DNA from 3 places in the Microcoleus sp. AR_TQ3_B6 genome. Region 3 is predicted to be linked to each of the others. Evidence: riboswitches for the same ligand, from Rfam matches in the RefSeq annotation. Region 3 holds a riboswitch; each other region holds the start of a gene.
What was found. Region 3 has a riboswitch for cobalamin ahead of QUB56_RS34285 (DUF1636 domain-containing protein). Riboswitches for the same ligand answer to the same signal wherever they lie in the genome.

Region 1 (7,714 bases), on a different contig from region 3:
ATTAAAATGCCTAAACTACGCATTCCTAGTTTCCAAGTGCGGTAGCCGCAGCGGGAGTTTTGGGCTATCCAAAGTTCATCGGCGATCGCCAATAAGCTAAAAATAAACCGATACATTAGTAATAGCAGTTCTGTGACCAACTCTGGACAGCGTAATTGTCTGAGAATTTGCAAGATTTCGGTAAATGGAACCGTCAAGAGGATGAAATACATACAGCTTGTCGATGCGAAGGCGCGGGCAAACAGCAAGCTCACTTGGTATATTCCAGTGCGACTCACATATAGATAAAAAGTGCCTGTGCTAATGCCCCAACCTTGCCAAATATCCCACCCAATTGCGGGGATACGATCGCCCGCAACCGCACCCAGCGCCAAAGCAGGCAAACTTGTCAGCAAAAACATCAACGGTAGGGACAGCAACCGCAAATACAGTTTCCCCGGAATACCCGCATAGATGACGATCCAGACGGCCAACCAAAGGGCGATCGACAATTGGACCATCGTCCCAGAAACTAGAGACAGAATTAAAAGGGCGATCGCAAAGGATAACTTGTGAGATGGCGGCAACCCCCGCAAGCGATTTGTATAAGCCAGACTATCAATCTGATGGTTCATTCCGACGATTTATTATCAGACTGCTGCCGAGATTGCGATCGGCCTTTATACAACCCAATGACGTACCCAACTACGCCAGCCCCCATCGCCGCTTGAGACGCAAACAATAGACTTGAAATTTCGCTGCTAGCCGGCTCAAACAAATGATTAAACCAAGGTTTATAACCCGGTTGAATTTCCGTAATTGCTTTCTTAGCTTGGTCATCGGAACCACCGTATTTACCCCGCACAAAAACGAGAGGAAACACTGCCAGAACAATCACACCGCCAGCCAACAGCCAATTTTGCAGCGAAGTAGATTGGTAATTTTTTGTAGGTTTTTGATTCACTGCCCCTCACTCCTGCCTCAATAATTTCAAAGTTTCCAACTCCTGCTTCCCGTAAGAATGCAGCCAATTCCAGACCAATAGAGTCAGCAATCCCTCACTAATAGCCAGGGGTACTTGAGTGATAGCAAAGATGCCAGCAAACTTGAGAAACGAAGCCATAAAACCGCCACTTGCGGCCGGGAAAGCTAATGCTAATTGAATCGAAGTCGTCACATAAGTCAGTAAATCTGCCAAAGCCGCCGCACAAAAAATTGCTGCCCGCTGGCTACCAGTTCGCAACAGCAATCGATAGAGAAAATACGCAGCAAAAGGGCCGACAATTGCCATCGAAAACATATTCGCTCCCAGCGTTGTCAAGCCACCATGCGCTAACAGTAACGTTTGAAACAACAAAACTAAAGCCCCCAGTACAGCCATCACCGAGGGGCCGAACAAAATTGCACCCAAACCGGTACCCGTCGGGTGAGAACAACTGCCCGTTACCGAAGGAATTTTTAAAGCAGAAAGCACAAAAGTAAACGCACCCGCCAAAGCAAGCAATAGTTTAAGTTCCGGGTGTTCTTTTGTAATGCGAGTAATCGATCGCAACCCAAATGCAAAAAAAGGCAACGCCACCATCCACCAAAAAGCCGCCCATTGCACCGGCAAAAAACCTTCTGAAATGTGCATAGCTGCGGCGGGCGTTGCCGAGCCCAGGACAATATAACAACTCAAGCCAGCCATCAATCCCAAGCTGACCAATTTCCGATTTCTGGTCTTCACGCTGAACCTCGCAGATGAGACTATGTAAATTAACACATCGGCGGGCATCCTGACTCAGAAAGCGACAAAACTCTCATTACAGTTGCGGGACAGCGCCGGACTTGCACCGAACTTTCCCCCTTTCCTCTAACGGCTGCTCCCCATTAGAACCGACTCGTTAGACATAGTTTAGTCGATCGCGTAAATCTCAGCAAATCTTTTACAAAAATTCATTCAGATTAACTCACTCGAGATTATCTATCTTCTTCATTCTATTCTTTCTCTTCCTTCGCGTCCTTTGCGCCTTCGCGGTTCGTTAAATAAACCTTCTTTTAGTATTTATAAAGTAGTTTGTAGCCAGATAAACAACTCTCGCAAAACAAGTAAACGCTATAATCTTAGTGAGTTTTGAGAAAAGTCGCCATGTTAGATTACAAATTCCCGAGGCACTGGCCCTCAGCCGATGAACTACCAGACTCTGATGAAACGCCTGTGGATAACGAACTGCAAGAATTAATACCAGGGTTGCTAAAAGCAATATTGCTCATACTTTGGGGAGAACGAATGGACTGGTTTTTTGGCATAGATATGGGTATCTATTATCACCCAGACAAACCTGCCATTGTACCCGATGCTTTCTTGAGTTTAGGTGTAGAAAGGTTTTATGATGAAGAATTGCGTCCTAGTTACGTCCTGTGGGATGAAAATGTTCTGCCGACTTTTGTGCTGGAAGTAGTTTCCCCAACTTATCGCAAAGAATACACCGCAAAGTTGGAGGAATATCAAGCTTTAGGCATACTTTATTACGTCATTTATTCTTCCCGCCGCCGCCGTAAACCCCGTTTGGAAGTACACAAGTTAGTCAATGGGAAGTACGAGTTACAGCCAGGACATCCAGTTTGGATGCCAGAAATTGGTTTGGGAATTGGTTGTGAAAGGGGCAATTATTCTGGGGTGACAAGGGAGTGGTTGTATTGGTATGATGCCGATGGAAAACGTTATCTGACTCCTGAAGAACAGGTGAAAGAATCAGCGCAGCGCGCCCAACAGGAATCGCAGCGCGCCCAACAGGAATCGCAGCGCGCCCAACAGGAATCGCAGCGCGCCCAACAGGAATCGCAGCGCGCCGATCGATTGGCCCAACGTTCCGATCGATTAGCTCAGCGATTGCGGGAGTTGGGGATTGATCCTGATACTCTGAGCTGATGGCAGTAAAGCCTACGATACTTACAGACTCTTGACGCTGAGAAACCGGGTTTTTCAACGCCCGATCGATCGCCCTCAACGGAGGATTTTCGGGAAAAAACCCGGTTGCTGCATCCAGGAATGTGTGAATATTTATCGCAAAAATCGGGAAATATGGGGCTAGACTTGACACAAACAGAGAGTTTGACGGCAAACATTGAGATCCAGCTCCAAAAGATAAAAATCAGAAGAGGTTATTAAATAATGGTCATGGATGTGCGCTATTACGATGTCATCGGCTTTGGTGATGAAGTTCCAGGAGTTCTCGCTGTTATCTCTGCCGCCAGAGAATATCGTCGCCGGACAAAGCTTTATCCGCGAGTTCTGCTAATGTCTAAAGGAAGCTCGCAAGAAGGAATTGGCGGGCATTTGGTAAGAGGAGGCCTTGCTTATTTAGATAGAAGTCAGATTAGTCCAGAACTTAAACAATCTTTAAATTTAGATACCTTTGGTTCACCGCCGGCAATCTATAAAGAATTCCTGCAAAAATCCGGTGTTACGAAAATTGCACTTGATGCCGGCAAAGCCAGTGCAGCGCTGAAACAAATGCTGTTACAAGCTGGAGTCGATATCCTCAGCAACGTAGAAATTCAATCAGTCAAAAAAGAAGGCCAAAAAATTGCCAGTATAACCACCTCTAGAGGCACAGTTTATGTCGGCAAGCAATTTATTGATGCCACTGTCAATGCCGAATTAGCTCAAGCTGCCGGCGTGAGAAAGTTGCAGGGATTTGAAACATTTGGTCTGCCTAACTCAGAACTTGCAGTCACCCTCGTTTTTGAAACCCAAGGACTCAGTGCAAGGAGACTGAAAGAACTCGATTACACTTATCTAAAACGCTTCACAAACCTGGCCGATTCAGAGGCTCAAAATTTTTTGCTGTCCGCTGCTGACAAGGATGCCCAACTAGCAGAAAAACTCCGGCGGGAAATGATCGACACTAGAGGCAATCTCAAAACTCTGTGGGGGGAAAACGATTACATCGATGTTCGCTCGCCGGCTTTATCTGTAGCTTACCACTCCTTTAGAGGAAGAAAGCTATCTTTTTCTGAAACTGGCATGATTTTAGATCTGGGAAATATAGCAATACTTCCAAATGACAGACTTTCGTGGAATGCGCTTTTATTTGCAGTCACCGCCAGCGAAGCGGAAGCCTTAGCGAGAAGCGGGAGCAAACCCACGGCTAATATGAAAAAAGAGATATCATTTCTTGCAGCTTGGTTGAGGAGTTTGGGGGCTACTTCTGTTACTACTGCGTCAGAACTTTATATCAGACACGCCGGCAATGTGACGGGAGTTGTAGAACCTTTAACTGGCGCACAAATGCTTTTAGGTGGCGTACCTGCTAATGAGGCACTGGGAACATTTAGCTATTATTTTGATATCCGCGGAGGTATCCAGGGTCTTGACGAGAAAGCAAACAGTCTAGGATGGTTTAAAAGTATGCTTTTTAAAAAGCCTACCTTCAATATTGGCATCCGCCACGCATTAATTAAAAACGTTCCTAACCTGGCAGTGGTCAGTCCGTGTTCTGGATTTGAAGGGTTTGCCTGTTCTGCAGGCAGAATTGTTGAATTCAACGTCGCCGTTGGTCAAGGTGTCGGTATCGCGGCGATTAATGCCCTTCTAAATAACAAAACTCTAGCCGAGGTATCTAACCGAGAAGTGAGACAAGTTCTGGCTGAAACAGGTCAGTTACCTAGAATTTTTGGAGTTGCAAATAATGCTGATGGAATGCTATTGGCGCAATTTGAGAATCTTGTCACTTCGGATGCTATTGCGTAATAGCAATTTCAATTAGTCCTGGACGCATCAAAACCTTCATGACCGGGTTTTTTGCCTTGTTCTGCGGTCTGTAATATCAAATCCGTTAGCATCGGAATAGTAAATTCGAGTTCACTGTTGACTGTTGACGGTTGACGGTTGACTGTCAACAGTCAACCGTCAACCGTCAACATCACGGACGGTGTAACCGGAAATGATATAACGCATCTTTCGGTAAAAAAAACAGCTTTCTGACCACCCGTGCGTCCTGGACTATCAATCAACAATTCAGTAGTAGGTTTTGCCCGTGAAACGAAACTCAACACAAAAGTTTTTAGCAAAAAATGAGTAAAATTGCTATTAATATTATGTCCCCTACTCGCTAACAGCCAATCCTTAATTCTTCGGCGGGCACTTCGGATGAATCCCCCCTTGCAAACAAATGTAAGCAATTTGACTTTGATCTAAATTCTTAGCCTCGGCAAAATCAACTCCTTGGAATCGACCCGATTTACTACCGGTCGGATTTTGAATAAATTGCTCCGAAGCTGCCTTCCCCAGGAACACAGCCCCTTTAAAATTCGCTCCCGCTAAATTCGCGCCCCTCAAATCAACCGAACTCACCTCCGCATTCCGCAAATTAGCATCTTGCAATCGAGCATCTTTTAAATTCACGTTGGCGAGTTTAGTCGAGCTCAAATCCGCATTTTGTAAGTTCGCGCCACTCAAATCCGCACCGGACAAATCAGCACCTTGCCATTCTGATTTAGACAAATTTGTCAAGGACAACTGAGCGCCTTGAGCCTTCACTTTGCCCAAACGCGCACCTGACAAATCCGCTCCCGACAAATTCGCGCTTCCTATATCTGCACCTGTAAAAATTGCATTTTTTAACATTGCTTCCTGCAAAGAAGCCCCAATTAAAATAGCACTGCTGAAATTAGCTGCCTTCAAATTTCCGCTGGACAAATTAGCTTTGTTGAGGACAGCGCGCACAAAAGTAGTCCGGTTCATTACAGCACTGTTCAAAGATGCCCCGGTCAAATTTGCTCCTTCAAAATTAGCTGCGGTCAAGTCAGAAATCCAATCGTCAAATGTACCCGGCCGCCTGTCTTCGCCAGTGCCGTAAAAGCGAGTTCCCTGCAAGCTGGCATTGGTTAAATTAGCCTCTTTCAACTTAATTCCCGACAAGTCAACTTTGTTTAATACTAAAGTAAACTGACCAGGGCCGGCAGGACTTTGAGCTAAATCCGTGCGGCTCAGATCCGCGCCGTTGAGCTGGCTGCTATACACTGTGAGAATTTTGCCGATCGCCCTTTGTACTGTTCGCTGGCGGGCGGCCGCTAACTCGCGTTCCGGGGCCTTGCCGCCAAAGCCCAGGGAATCGAGGTCGTTGCTGAGAGATTGGTTCAACCGCTGCAACTCAGGCAAAGCTTTCGGCCCGCTACTGACTAAAGCTTGCTGGATCGCGTCCAGCATGGCGCGGCTGTCTTCTTGAGCTAGCAAATCCGCTAGCAGGGGTACGGCGCGGGAGTCTTCCACGGCCCCCAAGGCCAAAATGGCCGATCGCCTGCCGGATGCCCCGCTAGTTGATGTGGGAGACAATTTGCTGACTAAAGCCACAAATAATTCGTCGTTCCGCTGCCGGGAATCCCGCAGATTTGCTTGAGTTTGAGTGTAGATGAGAGTGCCGACAAACAAAGTTAAAATCAATCCCGCGCTACCGATGGTAACTATCACTAAAGTTGCCCCTGGGTGTTGGCGAATCCAATTCCACAAACTGGGACTTTCTGCGAGCCCGGTTTGCGGCGTCACAACCAAAGCCGCAATCTGCGCGTCTTCCTCAGTCCAATCTGGACTCTTGAGTGGATTGGGAGACAGTTGATTCTCCTGGGCGCTGACCACCAAAGTATTAGCGAGGCGATCGTGTCCCGCTTGCCGTTTGTAACGCCATGCAAAAGCGCCGTCTGCGATCGCTGCCAAGCCGCACAGCCCCCCTAAAATCAGCAAATCTGGAAACGCACCCGTCAAGCGCCAAATGCCGTAAGCGACGCCCATAGGCACTCCCCAGCGCCCTAAACTTTCGCGAATTAGCACTTGCCCAAAACCCCCAGGAGTACCCGAGGCTGTGACAACTTTGACACCGAACCAGCGTTTGGGGAGAGTTTGACCGGTTCTGGCGAGCAAAAACAGTTGCGACGCTGCTAAAACTGCCGGTGCCAGCAGGGCCGCTGACCAGAATAGATTAGTTAGGGCGGAGACTCTGGGGCTGCGATCGCGCACCGGTATGCCCAAAGTACGGGCGACGGTTTCGGATGCTGCTGCTATGGAGGGATTGAGTGGCACGGTTTGAGATTCATTGTTGACCAATACCCCGATACTGAAGGGAACGAGGGCGCTGGCGGCAATTAACGAAATTTCCACGGCCCAAGCGCCGCACCTGCGAACCAGCAGTGGCATTTGCTTGGATTGTGTTTGCCAAGACGGATCGGGTTGATTGAGGCCGCTGGGCGCGGTGGGGCTAGCCATATTCAGAAATTCCTATTATTTGTCGTTAGTATTTGAGGACTGGGGGGAAATTGCCAATTTATATGCTATGTAGATTAGCACTCCGAGAACGGCTAGAGTCATCAGGGCCGAAATTAGCTGTACGACACTATTGAAGACTGTCAGGACAATTATCGATGCCAAGGCAAAGGCTGCCACCTGTCCCGGTTTGGGGAGTTTTTGAAACTTGTCGAGTAATTGATTGTAGAAAGTTCCGACGGCTTGATAGGTGTCTGGATTTTGTGTGATGAGCGGCGATCGTTCTAGTTTAGCTTTTAGTTCTCCGAACGCTTGCTGCCATTTGAAGTTATTTTGAGGATTCATAAAAAAATTCGGGAGTTAGTTTAGATTAATGTGTTCGGAACCGCAATTATCGCCTACCGTCAATGAACTACAAGCAAATGCCATTGTGTGAGGAAACATGAAGATCCATTATCCGGGCGATCGCGGCCAACTGTGGTTTAGCTCGATCGT
Region 2 (7,714 bases), on a different contig from region 3:
GATGTCTTCCAAAACTTGTCCTCTTCAGGAAGGGATATGTAATTGGGAGCCCTTAAATTATCCTTAAATCCGAAAAGTTGGCATTTCTGAAAGTTAGAGCGACAAAAATATGACATTTATAGTTGGAGAAAAACACATGAATTTACAAAAGTCGATCGCAGTTACTTGTAGTACGCTCATCATCCTAGCATTATCGGGAAATGGACTTTCAGTTTTAGCAGCAGAAACGCAACCCGCAAACAAAACATTTGGTGATTTGTGTCGCGAAAAAGCTTCTTTAAGTCCAGAAACTCAACATACTATTGAGGTGCTGTTGAAGCAAGCTGAGACTACAGAGTGCGATGCAGCTAATCAAAGACTTTCCAGTATCACGGAACTCGACCTCCGCGAAAATGAAATCAGCGACATCAAACCATTGCAATCCTTGACTAAACTGACTGCGCTCAATCTCGCCGCCAATAAAATCAGCGACATTCAATCGTTGCAATTCTTGACCAACCTGACAGATCTCTACCTCAGCGCTAATCAAGTTACCGATATCAAACCATTACAATCCTTGACTAACCTGACTGTGCTTGCCCTCAACCTCAATCAAATCAGTGAAATCAAACCATTGCAATCCTTGACTAACCTGATGGTGCTCTTCTTGGGCAATAATAAAATTAGAGACATCAAACCATTACAATTCTTGACTAATCTGAGTCTGCTAGACCTTGAAAACAATCAAATTAGTGACATCAAACCATTGCAATCTTTGACTAACCTAACTCTGATCGACCTCAGCAAAAATCAAATCAGCGATATCCAACCCTTAAAATCTTTGACTAACTTGTCTGAGGTCAACCTCAGGGGAAATGCGGTTCCCCTCCTAAGATTATCTACGAATGAACCTTCCCCGTCAGTCGCCCAAAAGCAACCAGAATATAATGGACGAACATTTGGTGATTTGTGTCGCGAAAAATCTTCTTTAAGTCCAGAAGCTCAACATACTATTGAGGTGCTGTTGAAGCAAGCAGACATTGATGAGTGCGATGCGGCTAATCAGATACTTTCGAGCCTCACAGAACTCGAGCTCAGCGGTAATCAAATCAGCGACATCACACCCTTGCAATCTTTAACTAACCTGACTTCGCTCGGTCTATTCGACAATCAAATCAGCGACCTAAAACCGTTGCAATCTTTGATTAACCTGACGAATCTCTACTTGAGCAACAATAAAATCAGCGACATCTCCTCATTGCAATCCTTGACTAAACTGACCGTTCTCGACCTTAGATACAACCAAATCAGCGACATTAAACCATTGCAATCTTTAACTAACCTGACTGAACTCAACCTCGGCACAAATCAAATCAGCGACATCCAACCATTACAATCCTTGACTAAGCTGACCGAACTCGAACTCAACAACAATAAAATTATCGACATTACGCCATTGCAATCATTAACTAATCTGAATGCGCTTTTGCTCAACAACAATAAAATCACGGATATCAAGCCCTTGCAATCTTTGACTAAACTGACTTGGATGTTCCTCAACGACAATCAAATTACTGACACCAAACCGTTACAATCCTTGACTAGCCTGGATGTACTGAACCTCAGCGGAAATCCGATCGAACCCAAAACTTGCCCTCTCCAGCCAGAGTCTATCTGTGATTGGGAAACACCCTTTGTATTCTAAAAATTGACTGTTCAGCCAAACAGCCAGTTTTGATGAAACTCCTGTGGACTGGGCATCCTGCCGACCCTAAAAATACAAATATGACTTTTATGAACTTAATTAGTGAATTTAATGAATTGACTTTAACAGAAAGCTCTTGAATACTGATTGTAGTTAGCAGCTTTTCTGTAGAGTCTGTATAAATTATATAAGGAGAAAAAATTATGTCCCTAGATACTAACCAAAGAAAAAGTCCCCCGCCCATCTTTTTTATTGTTGCTCTCGGCTTAATTGCCTTTGGCGCGTACAAGTTCCTTCCCGGTTTATTGACATCGAAAAGTTCAGATAGATCTACTTCTACTCCTACACCTACATCGGGTGCGAGTCCATCGGGTGCGAGTCCATCGGGCGCGAGTCCATCGGGCGCGAGCCCATCGGGAACGATCGCCAATCGCATCAGTTTAGGAAAACAGATATTGCTAACATCCCAAACCACAGCAGCAAAAGAAGCCGGCGTTCAAGCTTTTGCCAAGGGAGATTACCAAGGTGCTGTCCAAAATTTTCAGGCTTCGCTGCAACAGAATCGCAACGACCCAGAAACCATTATCTATTTGAATAATGCCACAGCCAGCAAAGGTTCTTTCTTAAAAATTGCTGTCAGCGTCCCCATTGGTAGTAACCCCAATGTCGCCCAAGAAATCCTCCGAGGTGTCGCGCAAGCTCAGGATGAAATCAATACTAGCGGTGGCCTCAACGGCGCCAAACTGCAAGTAGAAATTGTCAACGATGACAACAGTCCAGAAGTGGTCAGAGAAGTTGCAAAGACATTGACAAAGGATCCGACTATACTAGCAGTAATTGGACACAATGCTAGCAACGCATCTCTCGAAGCTGCTCCGATATATCAGCAAGAAAAACTGGTAATGGTGACACCGACGAGCTTTGCAAATAATCTATCAGGATTTGGCAGCTACATCTTTCGGACAATCCCCAATATTAGCGTCATGGCGGCTCCCTTAGCAGAATATGCCGTCAAAACAGGCAAAACTAATATTGCTATTTGTTATGACTCCGAAGCACGGGATAACATATCATTTAAAGATGAATTTGTGGCAGCTCTTACGGCTGCTGGAGGTAAGTTAGTTCCCACTGTTTGCGACTTTTCATTAAGCTCTTTTAATCCCGAAAATGCCCTCGCCGATGCTGTCAGCAAAGGTGCACAAGGATTGATGTTAGCACCCCACATCGATCGCATCGATCGCGCTATCTCTCTGGCACGCATCAATCAAGGCAAATTGCCACTCTACGGCAGCACTACGCTCTACACCTTTCAAACTGTAAAAGACGGACAGAAAGATGTTGACGGGCTTGTTTTGCCCGTTCCCTGGCATCCTGAAACCAATCCCGGCAGCCCTTTCCCAGAAAATGCCCGCCAGCGTTGGGGAGGCATTGTGAATTGGCGAACAGCAACGAGTTTTGACGCGACTCAAGCTGTCATCGCTGGCTTGCGGCAAAGCACTACGCGGGAAGGATTGCAACAAGCACTCAGAAATGCGAGTTTTTCGACACCGGGATCGAGCGAGGATGTGAAGTTTTTGCCCACGGGCGATCGGGCTGGTAAGCCGATTTTAGTGCAAGTTAAACAAGGTGGAAGCACTGGCTATAACTTTGTTCCTCTGCGGTAAGTTTGTTAAGTGCGATCGGACTCACGCCCAGAGCACCATTCTCAATCAGCCTTTCAGGGGTGGGAGTTCCTGCCCAACCCCTACTCCCCACAAGAAAATTCCCTCTTTGTGGAACAGGCATCTTGCCTGTTTATTAGCACGATTAAAATCTACTTTTCTGTTGAATTAGCAAAATTTTTACTATAAACTAAAATGAGTAGATTAAAGGAGAGCGTTGTGTATAATCGCGCCAGTTGAAACCAAAACCTATACGGCTGAAGAAGATCTAGAAGCTGAAGTCAATTCTCAGGATAGGCATGAATTTCTCAATGGAAAAATTGTTATGATGACGGGCGACCCACCGAATCACAATATAGAATAGAAAAGGAAGTATTGGGCCGACAGGATGCCTAAACCCTACTCCTCATAAGAATTGTTGCAGATGTCGGATCGGTTTTTTGTCAAATATCCCAAATAGTGGTAATATTCCCGTATATCGATCGGCTCTGATGAGGAACAGTCATCAGACGCAAGGGGGAAAGTTCGGTGCGAATCCGGCGCTGTCCCGCAACTGTAATGAGATTATTGCTTCTCTGAGTCAGGATGCCCGCCGATTTGTTTACAATCATGTTTTTCATCTGCGAGGTATGGATGATGGTGAGTTTATTATTTTTTTAATTATTGGATTGGGCTTTTTTTACCGCAGATATTAGCAGATAAACACAGATGAACGCTGATTTAATTCGATCTGTGTTCTGAAGCTTGTCTTATTTTAATGGAAAAGAAATGCGAATTGAAGATAGTGTTTGGCAGGGTAGTTTTGGCTACTGGCAAAATTTGTTTATTCACCAGAATATTTTGCCGATCGGATATACTGCTTGGAATGGCTTTTTGCATCGAGGACGAGGCTTGGTTGTTTGCAAAATCAATACTCCCATTAATGGTTCTGTGAATTGGAGCGTAGATACTATTAAGTACGATCTGCAATTTATTTCCCAATTGCATGCAACTGCTTATTTGCAAGAACTAGAACTAGAGGAAAATACTGTTTCAAATCTGCTCTCTATTATTGCTGGCTACGAGCCAAAGGAAGTTATTATATTTTTGTCGATCGCTAACGGTCAGATTGATATCAATTTGTTGCAAAAGTTGGCAATTTCGACCGTTGAGTGCTATGAACAAGTATGCAAGCGCTGGGAAGAATTTCAACTCTGCCCGAAATCCTAAAACTTACTAAATTTTACGAATGCCGCAGCCAAAATCAATCGAAATTTCTAAGGTGACTCGCTACCAAAATGCAGCGCTTAATTACTATTTGGGCCTGACAGATTCGCCCTACCTTCACTACGGCTATTGGGAAACTCTACCTGTGCCCGCTGAGGAACTAACGATCGCCCGATTGCGCAGCGCTCAGCAAGCTTATACTGTAAAACTGTTGGATGCTATCCCCAAAGGCACTCATACCATACTGGATGTGGGCTGCGGGATTGGCGGGAATGCGGCTTATTTGCTCGATCGAGGTTTTGCAGTGGAAGGACTCGCACCCGATCCGTTTCAACAACAGCGCTTTGTTAAGTGTACGGGCGATTGGGCAATCTTCCACCTCACCAGGTTTGAAGACTTCAAAGCAACCCATTTCTACGATCTTATTCTCTTTAGCGAAAGTAGCCAGTATATGTCGGCTGTTGATATTGCTAGCGGTGCCGCCAAAATCCTCAATCACGGTGGCTACGTGCTGCTTGCCGATATGATGCGCTCTGATGCTAATTATACAGAGGGAATGTTCTCTAATTGTCATGTTGTAACAGAACTTCATGCAGCGTTAAAGCAGGCTGGATTCACTTTAGTAAAAACTGAGGATATTTCCTCCCATATTTTGCCGACTATCGATTTGTATGTCGATACTTTCCGCAGGTATGGACTGAATACGATGATCTATGTTGCAGATTTAATTGCGATCGCAGTTCCGCCAATCCACAAATTCCTGCGCTGGATATTTCGTCGCTGGTTCAAGAAGCTGGTGGTTGAAGGATTGGAGGCGAGCCAACTTTTTGAGCAACATCTCTGTTATGAACTTCAACTTTGGCAGTTGTCAAAATCCGATGAAGGCTGACACAAATACAATGGTAATTGGTAATCGGTAATCGGTAGGAGGGAGAGCCTCCTGGTATTTATTCCCAGGCTCTTCCTGGAAGGCTATAACAAATAACAAATATGTCTCAATGGATTCTCGAATTCGATCGCACTTCCTACTCCTATCCCTGCGGTTCCCGATTGGCAATTCACGATCTAAACCTCAAAGTCCCCGCCGGGAAACGCTGCGGGCTGATCGGTCAAAACGGCTGCGGCAAAACTACCTTTTTTCTGTTAGCAAATGGCTTGTATCAACCGCAACAGGGAATCATTCGCTGGGAAGGCGCACCGTTTTGCTACGATCGCAAATCTTTGATGCAACTGCGCCAACAAATCGGACTCGTCTTTCAAAATCCCGAACATCAATTAGTAGCTGCGACGGTAGAAGAAGATATTTCCTATGGATTGTACAATTTAGGCTTGAGGGAATCCGAAATTGCTCAACAGGTACAGCAGGCGATCGACAAATTCGATCTCAGCGAACTCGCCCGCGAACCAATTCACAATCTCAGCTTGGGGCAGAAAAAGCGGGTTTCCATCGCCGATATCATGGTTCTCAAGCCGAAACTGCTGCTGTTAGATGAACCTACCGCCTATCTCGATCCGCGTCACACCCGACAACTGATCGCTTTACTCCAACAAATTCACAGCGCCGGAACCACTATTCTTTTGGCAAGTCACGACCTCGATTTCATCTACCGCTGGGCAGATTGGGTGTTTGTAATGGATCGAGGAAAATTGATTTTAGAAGGCACACCGGAAACAGTTTTTGCTCAGCGCGATGTCTTGGAACAATTGCAGCTTGGCGTACCGCTGGCGATCGAGCTTATGGAGCAAATGAAGGCGATCGTGGAGAAAGATGATAGCTCAAAAATGCACGCTTTTGAGCAATGGCAACAACAGATTTTACAAGCGCGGCGGCTGATTTAAAGATTAAGCAGTTGTCTCATCGGCCCGGATAGGAACTTGATAGCGCAACTGGGCGAAGGCTTCTCCATAAACCTTCGCGGATAAAAGTCTTAGCGGGGGTGTGGCGATCCGGCGCGGTAACAACGGTGCTCCGCTACCAAGTGTCACCGATGCAATTGACACAATTACTTCATCAAGCAACCCGCGATCGTAAAATTGACCAACCAGATCGCCACCTCCTACAAGCCAAATATTCTTATTTCCTGCGGCCGCCACCATCTCTTGATGGACAGGTAAGACATCCCCTTTCACAAATCGAATATCTGCCCCCTCGATCGCAGCCATAATCCGAGAGGTAAATACCCAAGCCGGTTGTTCGTAAGGCCATGCTTGGGGACGATCGGCACCTTCATCGATCTGATTGTTCAGAATCCATTCATAAGTAGTTGCTCCCATTGCTATTGCCCCTACTTCGCTGATGAAATTAGGATAGCTGTCTCCCGCCTCGCCGAACTGAAACAACCAATCGAGAGAGTTGTGTGAATCAGCAATAAAACCATCTAAGCTGGCGGAAGTGTAATATTGAGTTTTCATTAAAAGTAACGTCTCAAATGCCTTTACGGATGAAAAGACCCAACCCTTTCTATTGTATATCGTTCAAGGGCGCCTTGTCTATAACTTAAAAAAGTGAAAGATGGCGATCGCCCTCTTCACCTTCATATCCCGTTATTTGGTGAGGAGATGAACGAGTGACGAGGTGCGACCGTCAGGCTAATAGCTAGCTGCTTGGTGTATTGGTGGCGATCGAGCTCGATCGAGCAAATCAAGGCGATCGTGGAGAAAGACGATTACTCAAAAATGCACACTTTTGAGCAATGGCAACAACAGATTTTACAAGCGCTGCGGCTGCTTTAATCATCCATCTAACTCAACTTTACTTACGGACGTTCTGCAAATCTTTGAACAGCTTTTGGTGCAAAAGCTGCCACTAAAAAAGCCATTGTAATTTCTTTGCCATCAGCATCATCGCTAGTTATTGTTATTGCGCCAAACACAATCGCTGCAATCAGCGCAATAAAACTCATGGCTCGCATGGTCGAGTATTTCCCATTATTTCCCTGAAGGAATTCTGCTAATTCCTTTCCATGTTCCGAAGAATTTGGTTTAGTTTCAACGCTAGAAGAATGTGTCATTTGAGTAACTCCCTAAAAGGTTTAAACTCAACTAAGTCATCACTTATTTATTGCTGAACTAGGGGGGAAAGAGCGATCGCACTTGTAACCTTCATTTCCCCTTGTTTGGTGAGGAGATGAACGAGTGATGAGGTGCGCTCGCCCCTACAACA
Region 3 (7,714 bases):
GGCTCGATCCTTTTAGAGTTCTCCTGCTTAGGGAATGTCAAAGGCAGCCCAATTATCTAATGGATAAGCCTCATAAGTCCTCTATACGTTGGCAAGGTGATGTTTTGGCAGACAAAGTTACGGATCTTTGGGCTGATAAGTCACTGCAAAACCCTACTAGAGCTTTGCTTGGAGATTATTATAAGAGACTAATATGGTCTGCTAACTTTGATAAGCTGTTGGATGCAATCGAAGATGTCAGGGGGGATGAATGGATAGACAATCTTAGAATAAAAAGTTTTGACAGATTCTATGAGGAAACTTTAACTGATTTTTCAAGTGTCTACTCTGAACTTTCAAAAGGAATACATCACGAACTGGTGATTCCTTTAAGTTCAGCCTTGGATCGATACACAACTCAACAACGGATAGAGAAAACAGTTCGTAATATCGCTACCCTTGGGTTAATTGTTTCTGTAGTCAGTCATGCACTGAATAAACTCGATATTCAAGTAGCGATCGCAGCTTATAAAGAAATTCAAGAAATGGGAGTTTTCTAATGGTTAAGGCTATTTCTGAAAATCCATCGCTGATCTTAGCAGCAGAAGATTGTTCGCCTGAAGAGTTTGAGCAACTGCATTATTTCTCAAAACAAGAGGATCGTTTTATTTCTAGTTTGATTGCTCATGGCCCCGTGTTATTAAAAGGGGCGCGTGGTAGTGGAAAAAGTGCGCTTATGAGAGAAGCATCGAGAAGAATGTATCCTGAAAAAAATCTAAGCTCTGCATTTGGCATATACATCAGTCTTCGTCATCTTGAATTACTCAGAAGTGAAGGTAAGAAGTATGAAAGAATGTTATGCCAGCTAATAATTGATGCCGTAAATAAGGCAGTTATTAAAGCAGATAATCTCTTTGAGTTTGAAGCTTTGCCAAACATCACATCACTTCAGAGAGAATTATCGGGTTTATCGAGTGCATCTGGGAAAAGGATAGTTATTTTATTTGATGACGCGGCTCACATTGGTCGGGAAGCTCCGCTGCATGAATTTTTCGATATATTTCGGACTTTATCGAGCAGTACAATATCATGTAAAGCTGCTATTTACCCGGGAGTTACTAATTTTGGAACAAGGTTTGATGTATATAATGATGCTACGGTGATCGATGTTTCAAGGAATGATGAACTAAAAGACTATAATACCAACTTTGCCGAGATAATTAGAAAAAGGTTTTCTCAGCGACTTCCTGAAAAGTCTTTCTCTCGTCAATTGACTTTAGAAAATGTTGCGGGGTTGATGGGACGGGCTGTACTGGGAAACATGAGGGGATTTATATTTGCATGGAATAGTCTGTCGGGAAACTGTGGAGAAAACAAGATTAGTTTAGCCCATATAACCAAGACACTGATAGACCTTGCCAGTAATTACTATTGGCCCTTGATTGAAGAGCTTAAGCCCAAACTTGGCATATATGCACCAATGCTCGATCCTGCAACGGAGATTGCAGAATCAATATTTCAGCAGGCTGGTGAGCAAAATAAGCAGAATGTACTTATTTTAAGAGAAATTGCACAACGTCTATCAAAGCCGTTAGAACTACTTGAATATACTGGATTTATTTCAATTCGAGATGTTTCACGGGCAATGAAATCGAGAGGACGAGGAACAAGATATAGCTTGAATCTATGCACATTGTTGGAAAAAACTACGGGAGCTCGGGTTACTAATGAAATTTATACTAGGTGGTTAAATGAGCAAAATGAGAGAAATGAGCCTTTAGAATTACACAAAACAAGCGAATTGTTTAAAATTCAATTGCCTGAATTACCTGAGCATGGCGAAATGCTAATCTTAAATGAAGATATTAGCAAACTCAAGCAATCTAAGGCATATCCTTATGGACTCACCAAGCCTAAAATTGATATACTAAAAAATGCTGGGTACTCCACTGTGTCAAAATTAGCAGAAGCTAGCGACGAGTCTTTGTTAAAGCTTAAAGATATAGGCGAGGAAAACTTAAAGCGAATCCGCAGTACAGTTGCTCAAGCAATCTGGATGTAACCAAAAGCTAATACCAGTTCCCTAAAAAGGACTTTAGTGCTTACTACGAAAGTTTCTTTTATACTGCTACATATTAAAAATCGCTCCTACAAACTTAACTTTTTTCCAAAAAGGCGGCAAGTGTGATAGGATTTGATTTCGCGATCGGTTCTAGCGGGGAGCAGTCGCTAGAGGAAACGGGGAAAGTTCGGTGCAAGTCCGGCGCTGTCCCGCAACTGTAAGGAAACCGTTGTGGTTTCTCAAGTCAGAATGCCCGCCGATATCTAACTCACTTTTGAACGCATCTGCGAGGTACGGATGATGGATGGAATTAACACGGCTGTACGCACAAAGCACAGTCTGTTTGTTTGCACTGCTTGCGCTAGTGTTTGGAAAAACGGCAAGCGCGAAGGCAAAAGCGGCGGTCAACAATTCATGGAAAATTTGTCGCAACTCGCTAAAGATTGGGAGTTTTCCGATAAATTTGAGATTCAAGAGGTTGAGTGCATGAGTGCTTGCAGTCACTCTTGTGCGGTGTCTTTTGCTGCTGTTGGAAAGTACACTTATCTGTTTGGCGATTTACCAGCAAATGAGTCGGAAAGCGTCGAGGCTGTACTCGAATGCGCGGGTCAATACTATGCTAAACCGGACGGTTTGTTGCCTTGGTCTGAGCGTCCTCAAGCTCTGAAAAAAGGCGTTTTAGCAAAGATTCCTCCACTGCCAAATTAGATAGGTTTGTAGTAAGGACTTTAGTTTTTACCTTCTCGTTTCTCGTTCCCAGGCTCTGCCTGGTAACGCATATGCAGAGGCTCTGCCTCGTATTAAAAGCGCTCCTTTCTTCCAGCGAGGCAGAGCCTCTAGATTAGCATTCCCAGGCAGAGCCTGGGAACGAAATATCACCAAATAAGCACAAAATTATCCATGCACAAAATTCCTGTTACTGTCATCACTGGTTTTCTCGGTAGCGGCAAAACTACCTTAATTCGCCACTTATTGCAAAATAATCAAGGTCGCCGCATTGCTGTTCTGGTTAACGAATTTGGCGAAATCGGTATTGATGGAGAACTGCTGCGCGATTGCCAAGTTTGCGACGAAGAAGAAAATGTTAGCAGCAATATTGTTGAACTAACAAATGGTTGTCTTTGCTGCACGGTTCAAGAGGAATTCTTGCCGACTATGCAGGAATTGTTGAAGCGCAGAGAAAAAATTGATTGTATCTTAATTGAGACTTCGGGCCTGGCACTTCCTAAACCTTTAATTCAAGCTTTTCGCTGGCCGGAAATTCGCACCGGTGCTACTGTGGACGGTGTTGTTGCTGTTGTCGATTGCGAAGCTGTTGCTAGCGGTACTTTTGTCGGTGATATCGATGCTTTGATGGCACAGCGGCAGGCTGATTCTAGTTTAGATCACGAAACTCCGATCGAGGAATTGTTTGAAGACCAGTTAGCCTGTGCCGATATGGTACTTTTAACGAAGGTCGATCGCGTAGATGCTGAAACTCACCAGAAAGTCCAAAGCTGGTTGCAACAAGAGTTGCGTCCGAGTGTGAAAATTGTTCCCTGCAAAGCTGGCGAAATTAACCCCGATGTGCTATTGGGATTTAATGCGGCGGTTGAGGATGATTTGGAGTCTCGCCCGAGTCACCACGATGCTGAGGAAGAACACGAACATGATGATGATATTAACTCGACTTACTTTATTGCCGATCGCGAATTTGAACCTGAAGCTTTGGTGAAAAAACTGCAATCCTTGATGCAGCAGCAGGAAATCTATCGGATTAAAGGGTTTGTGGCGGTTCCCAAGAAGCCGATGAGGATGGTTTTGCAAGGTGTGGGCGATCGCATAGAATATTTCTACGATCGCCCTTGGCAACCTTCCGAACTCCGGCAGACCAAATTAGTGCTGATCGGTCGGGAACTCGACTCTGCTAAAATACAGTCATTCTTGTAGTGGAATGCGGGCGATTCCCTACCCTTCGGGAACGCTTCGCGAACGGGATAGCTCCGCTTCACGCTTTTTTTGACAAAGGGCGATCGTTCTTCAATCATTCTGCACTCCCTACTATTTCTAACGTCAAAATCCCGCTTGGTTTATTAACAACTAACTGCATCCTATCCAACCATTGGGAACCGATTAAAATCTCCGGAATATCCTCTCCCACATGAACGGGAACGATCAAATCTTGACCGTCAATAATTACCCAAGCTTCATAGATATCAAAAAAGCCTTCTCCCCGCGCTGTCTGCATCTCGATTTGCGGGGCAATTAAAGACCAATCTAAAGCATCTAAATCTTGAGAATTCATTGCTATAAAACCTGTGGTAAAACCAGTGTCTAGAAGCACTTCCACAGGAAAAACCTCGCCATTAGAAGCAATCAATTCTATCTCAAAAAATAACTCTCCGTTTTCCCCAAACCTTCCTGATATCATATCCGACCGCAGGTTCCTCTTTCATTGAGGCAAAATATTGTTAGCCTCACATCTCCATCGCTATATTGTTCTTTAACTTTTTCAATGATTCCGAGAAATTTCCTGTCAATTAAATACTCTCCGCTGTCGGGCTCGATCGCAATAAACCAATTGTAATACTCGCCGATCAGTTCCGGGCGAACTCGCTCAAATATTTCTCTACAGCGCAAACCGAGTTTAGTTCTTTCTGCTTTGCGCCTTGCTAATTCTTCAGGTGGTATAGTTTGGTCGGGAAAAAGTCTACCGCGCAGCGCTTTTCGCTTGGAAGATAGCGGAGTCATGGTGTTTTTCAAATTAAATTTAGAGATTGATTTATGATAACCCAACAAATATTATTTTGTCTATTTTTGACCGAATCCGACCCAAAAGCCTCCAGCGAACAATTTATTAACATTTTGTAATATTCTGGATCCTAGCAGCCTGTCTGGTATAGAATAGCGATAATGGTTATCATTGTACAATAATCGAGGTCAAGTATGGTGAGTGCTGGGGCGATCGAATCAGTTCCTGTTACCGTTCTCACGGGCTATCTGGGTGCAGGCAAAACTACCCTACTCAACCGGATTTTAACAGAGGAACACGGCAAAAAAGTTGCAGTCATCGTCAACGAGTTTGGCGAAGTAGGCATCGACAACCAACTGATAATTGATGCCGATGAAGAAATTTTCGAGATGAACAACGGCTGTATTTGCTGTACAGTCCGAGGTGATTTAATCCGGATTATCGGTAACTTAATGAAGCGGCGCGACAAATTCGACCACATAGTCATCGAAACCACAGGTTTAGCCGACCCCGCGCCCGTAATTCAGACATTTTTTGTAGACGAAGATATGCGGGACAAATTGCTGCTAGATGCAGTTGTCACCGTAGTCGATGCCAAGCATATCTGGCAGCACTGGGACGCAGACGAAGCTCAAGAACAAATTGCATTCGCTGATGTAGTTTTACTAAATAAAACAGATTTAGTGACTGATGAAGAATTGGCAGAATTAGAAAAGCGAATTCGCGCCATGAATGCAATGGCAAAAATTTACCGTACCCGCAACGCAGAATTACAAATGGATGCTTTGTTGGGCGTTAAAGCATTTGATTTGAACCGGGCATTAGAAATCGAACCAGACTTTTTGGGCGAACACGAACACGAACACGACGAAACTGTTACCTCAGTAGCAATAGTAGAACCGGGCGCCATTGACGGCAACAAATTTAGCGATTGGATTGAGGAATTGTTGCGAACTCAAGGTCCGAATATCTTTCGGACAAAAGGCATTTTGAATATCGCCGGAGACAACAAGCGATTTGTTTTCCAAGGAGTACACATGGTGTTCGACGGCCGGCAGGATCGACCTTGGAAAGCTACCGAAACTCCGAAAAATGAACTCGTATTCATCGGCCGCAACTTAAACGAAAATCAATTGCGAGAGGATTTCCGTCGGTGTCTAGTTTAAAAAGTAGCGAACAAACCCTGGAATTTCACGCCGAAGCAATGCTGTCTGACTACGTAACTGCTGTTACTTGGTCGCCGGACGGCAAAACTTTAGCAGTCTGTTCCGCTGCGGGCGAAGTGATGCTGGCGAAAGTAGGAGGAGTTAATGAATTGTCCTTGCAACCGCTACAAACTGCCACGGGTAAATCAGCCGATTGCTTGTCTTTTTCCTCCGACAACCAATTTCTAGCTGCTGGCGGCCAAGACGGAAAAGTGCGAATTTGGCGCGCCCATTCGGGCGAATTAATTGCTGATTTGGATAACCAGCGCGTCTGGGTTGACAAGTTAGCTTGGAGTCCCCACTGCAATCAGTTAGCTTTCAGTATGGGCCGGTCAGTTCAAGTCTGGAATGCTGATGATGATGTTGTTGAAGTAACGCTGAATTTCAACTCATCATCTATCCTCGATTTAGCATGGCATCCTGTTCTTAAATATCTGGCAGTTAGCGGCTATCAAGGCGTCAAAGTTTGGAACGGCGAAGATTGGGACGAAGACCCGCACGTCTTGTCAGTACCGTCTGCAACAGGTGCAATTTCTTGGTCGCCGTCAGGGGAATATTTAGCTTGCGGCAATATGGACAACACCCTAATTGTTAATGAATGGGGCAGTTTTCAACCGTGGGTAATGCAGGGTTTTCCGGGGAAAGTCCGGGAGTTAGCTTGGTCGGATAAAACTAATTCTTTGGGTGCACCTTTGTTAGCTGCTTCGAGTTCTCAAGGCATTTCCGTCTGGGAAAGAGACGCTGATGAAGAAGTCGGTTGGGAAGGTTGGGCCTTAGAAGTGCATGAAAATGTGGTAAATGCGATCGCCTTTGAACCTACCACATTTTTATTAGCTTCCGCAGCCGCAGACGGTCAAGTTTGTTTGTGGTACGAAGCAGAACAATTGCTGCAAATTCTAGAAGGTGCAGAGGGCGGTTTTTCCTGTCTCGCATGGCATCCCGAAGCCCAGTTTCTCGCCGCTGGCGGCTGTGGAGGCGAATTGCTGGTTTGGTCAAAATCTCTGGGCGGCAAAGAGTTCGGGCGGCGCTAAGTTCGCCTACGCATCCGTTTGACCAAAACATAAACAATTGAAAACTTTAGGGCTTACCCACGGGTGCCCAGAAACCGGGTTTTTCCAGCGTCTACTTCGTTGCAGACCACATCGAGTAAAAAACCCGGTTTCTAAGCGTCGAAGTGCGTCCAGCACTGAACTTGCTCTTTACAAAATCCTCTAGCAATCCTAAATCATTCAGATAAATTTGTAGGGGTAGTGCCTTTCTTTGCCTACCCCCTATCTATCGGGGCAACCACGGGGGGATTGCCCCTACAATAATTACGCAAATCATTTAGGATTGCTATAGATTACTATAAGTAGGGCGTTAAATTACTTTTTGCGTAAATAAGCATACAAAACTCACAACAGATAGAATCTGTCCGTCCAGGAGTGTTATCCTCTCTTTCTTGTCAAAATCCCTTGACTGGGACTCAACAGCAAAGCTACTAAAAATAGCCCAAAAACAACTAATACAATTGCCGCACCTGACGGCATATTCCAATAATAGCTGAGATACATACCAGTCACGCTAGCTGTAATCCCAATAATGGCTCCTAATCCCATCATTAAATGCAGCTCTTTTACCAACAAATACGCCGTAATTCCCGGTCCGATTAACAGCGAAATTACTAACAGCGCCCCCACAGTTTGCAAACTCGCAACAATCGTCAGCGTAATCGCCGAAATCATCCCTAAATAAATC

Region 1: it holds a riboswitch for cobalamin, as region 3 does, so the genes downstream of both, QUB56_RS21310 (energy-coupling factor ABC transporter permease) here and QUB56_RS34285 (DUF1636 domain-containing protein) in region 3, are expected to answer to the same signal.
Region 2: it holds a riboswitch for cobalamin, as region 3 does, so the genes downstream of both, QUB56_RS02240 (hypothetical protein) here and QUB56_RS34285 (DUF1636 domain-containing protein) in region 3, are expected to answer to the same signal.

Annotation. Positions count from the first base shown of each region.
Region 1 is NZ_JAUBVJ010000046.1:56,270-63,983, reverse strand. Features, by position in the region: gene cbiQ (cobalt ECF transporter T component CbiQ) at 1-614, opposite strand, end outside; gene QUB56_RS21315 (energy-coupling factor ABC transporter substrate-binding protein) at 611-943, opposite strand; gene QUB56_RS21310 (energy-coupling factor ABC transporter permease) at 950-1,666, opposite strand; cobalamin riboswitch at 1,728-1,874, opposite strand; gene QUB56_RS21305 (Uma2 family endonuclease) at 2,108-2,890, shown strand; gene QUB56_RS21300 (FAD-dependent oxidoreductase) at 3,134-4,714, shown strand; gene QUB56_RS21295 (pentapeptide repeat-containing protein) at 5,090-7,222, opposite strand; gene QUB56_RS21290 (hypothetical protein) at 7,238-7,564, opposite strand; gene QUB56_RS21285 (hypothetical protein) at 7,662-7,714, shown strand, end outside.
Region 2 is NZ_JAUBVJ010000002.1:239,844-247,557, forward strand. Features, by position in the region: gene QUB56_RS02225 (leucine-rich repeat domain-containing protein) at 1-67, shown strand, start outside; gene QUB56_RS02230 (leucine-rich repeat domain-containing protein) at 137-1,684, shown strand; gene QUB56_RS02235 (ABC transporter substrate-binding protein) at 1,888-3,348, shown strand; cobalamin riboswitch at 3,812-3,956, shown strand; gene QUB56_RS02240 (hypothetical protein) at 4,114-4,554, shown strand; gene QUB56_RS02245 (methyltransferase domain-containing protein) at 4,574-5,440, shown strand; gene QUB56_RS02250 (ABC transporter ATP-binding protein) at 5,542-6,390, shown strand; gene QUB56_RS02255 (dihydrofolate reductase family protein) at 6,394-6,963, opposite strand; gene QUB56_RS02260 (hypothetical protein) at 7,156-7,284, shown strand; gene QUB56_RS02265 (hypothetical protein) at 7,308-7,562, opposite strand.
Region 3 is NZ_JAUBVJ010000131.1:4,125-11,838, reverse strand. Features, by position in the region: gene QUB56_RS34295 (hypothetical protein) at 1-539, shown strand, start outside; gene QUB56_RS34290 (hypothetical protein) at 539-2,041, shown strand; cobalamin riboswitch at 2,170-2,316, shown strand; gene QUB56_RS34285 (DUF1636 domain-containing protein) at 2,339-2,749, shown strand; gene cobW (cobalamin biosynthesis protein CobW) at 2,942-3,970, shown strand; gene QUB56_RS34275 (aspartyl protease) at 4,065-4,451, opposite strand; gene QUB56_RS34270 (hypothetical protein) at 4,448-4,771, opposite strand; gene QUB56_RS34265 (GTP-binding protein) at 4,967-5,938, shown strand; gene QUB56_RS34260 (WD40 repeat domain-containing protein) at 5,926-7,008, shown strand; gene QUB56_RS34255 (metal ABC transporter permease) at 7,405-7,714, opposite strand, start outside.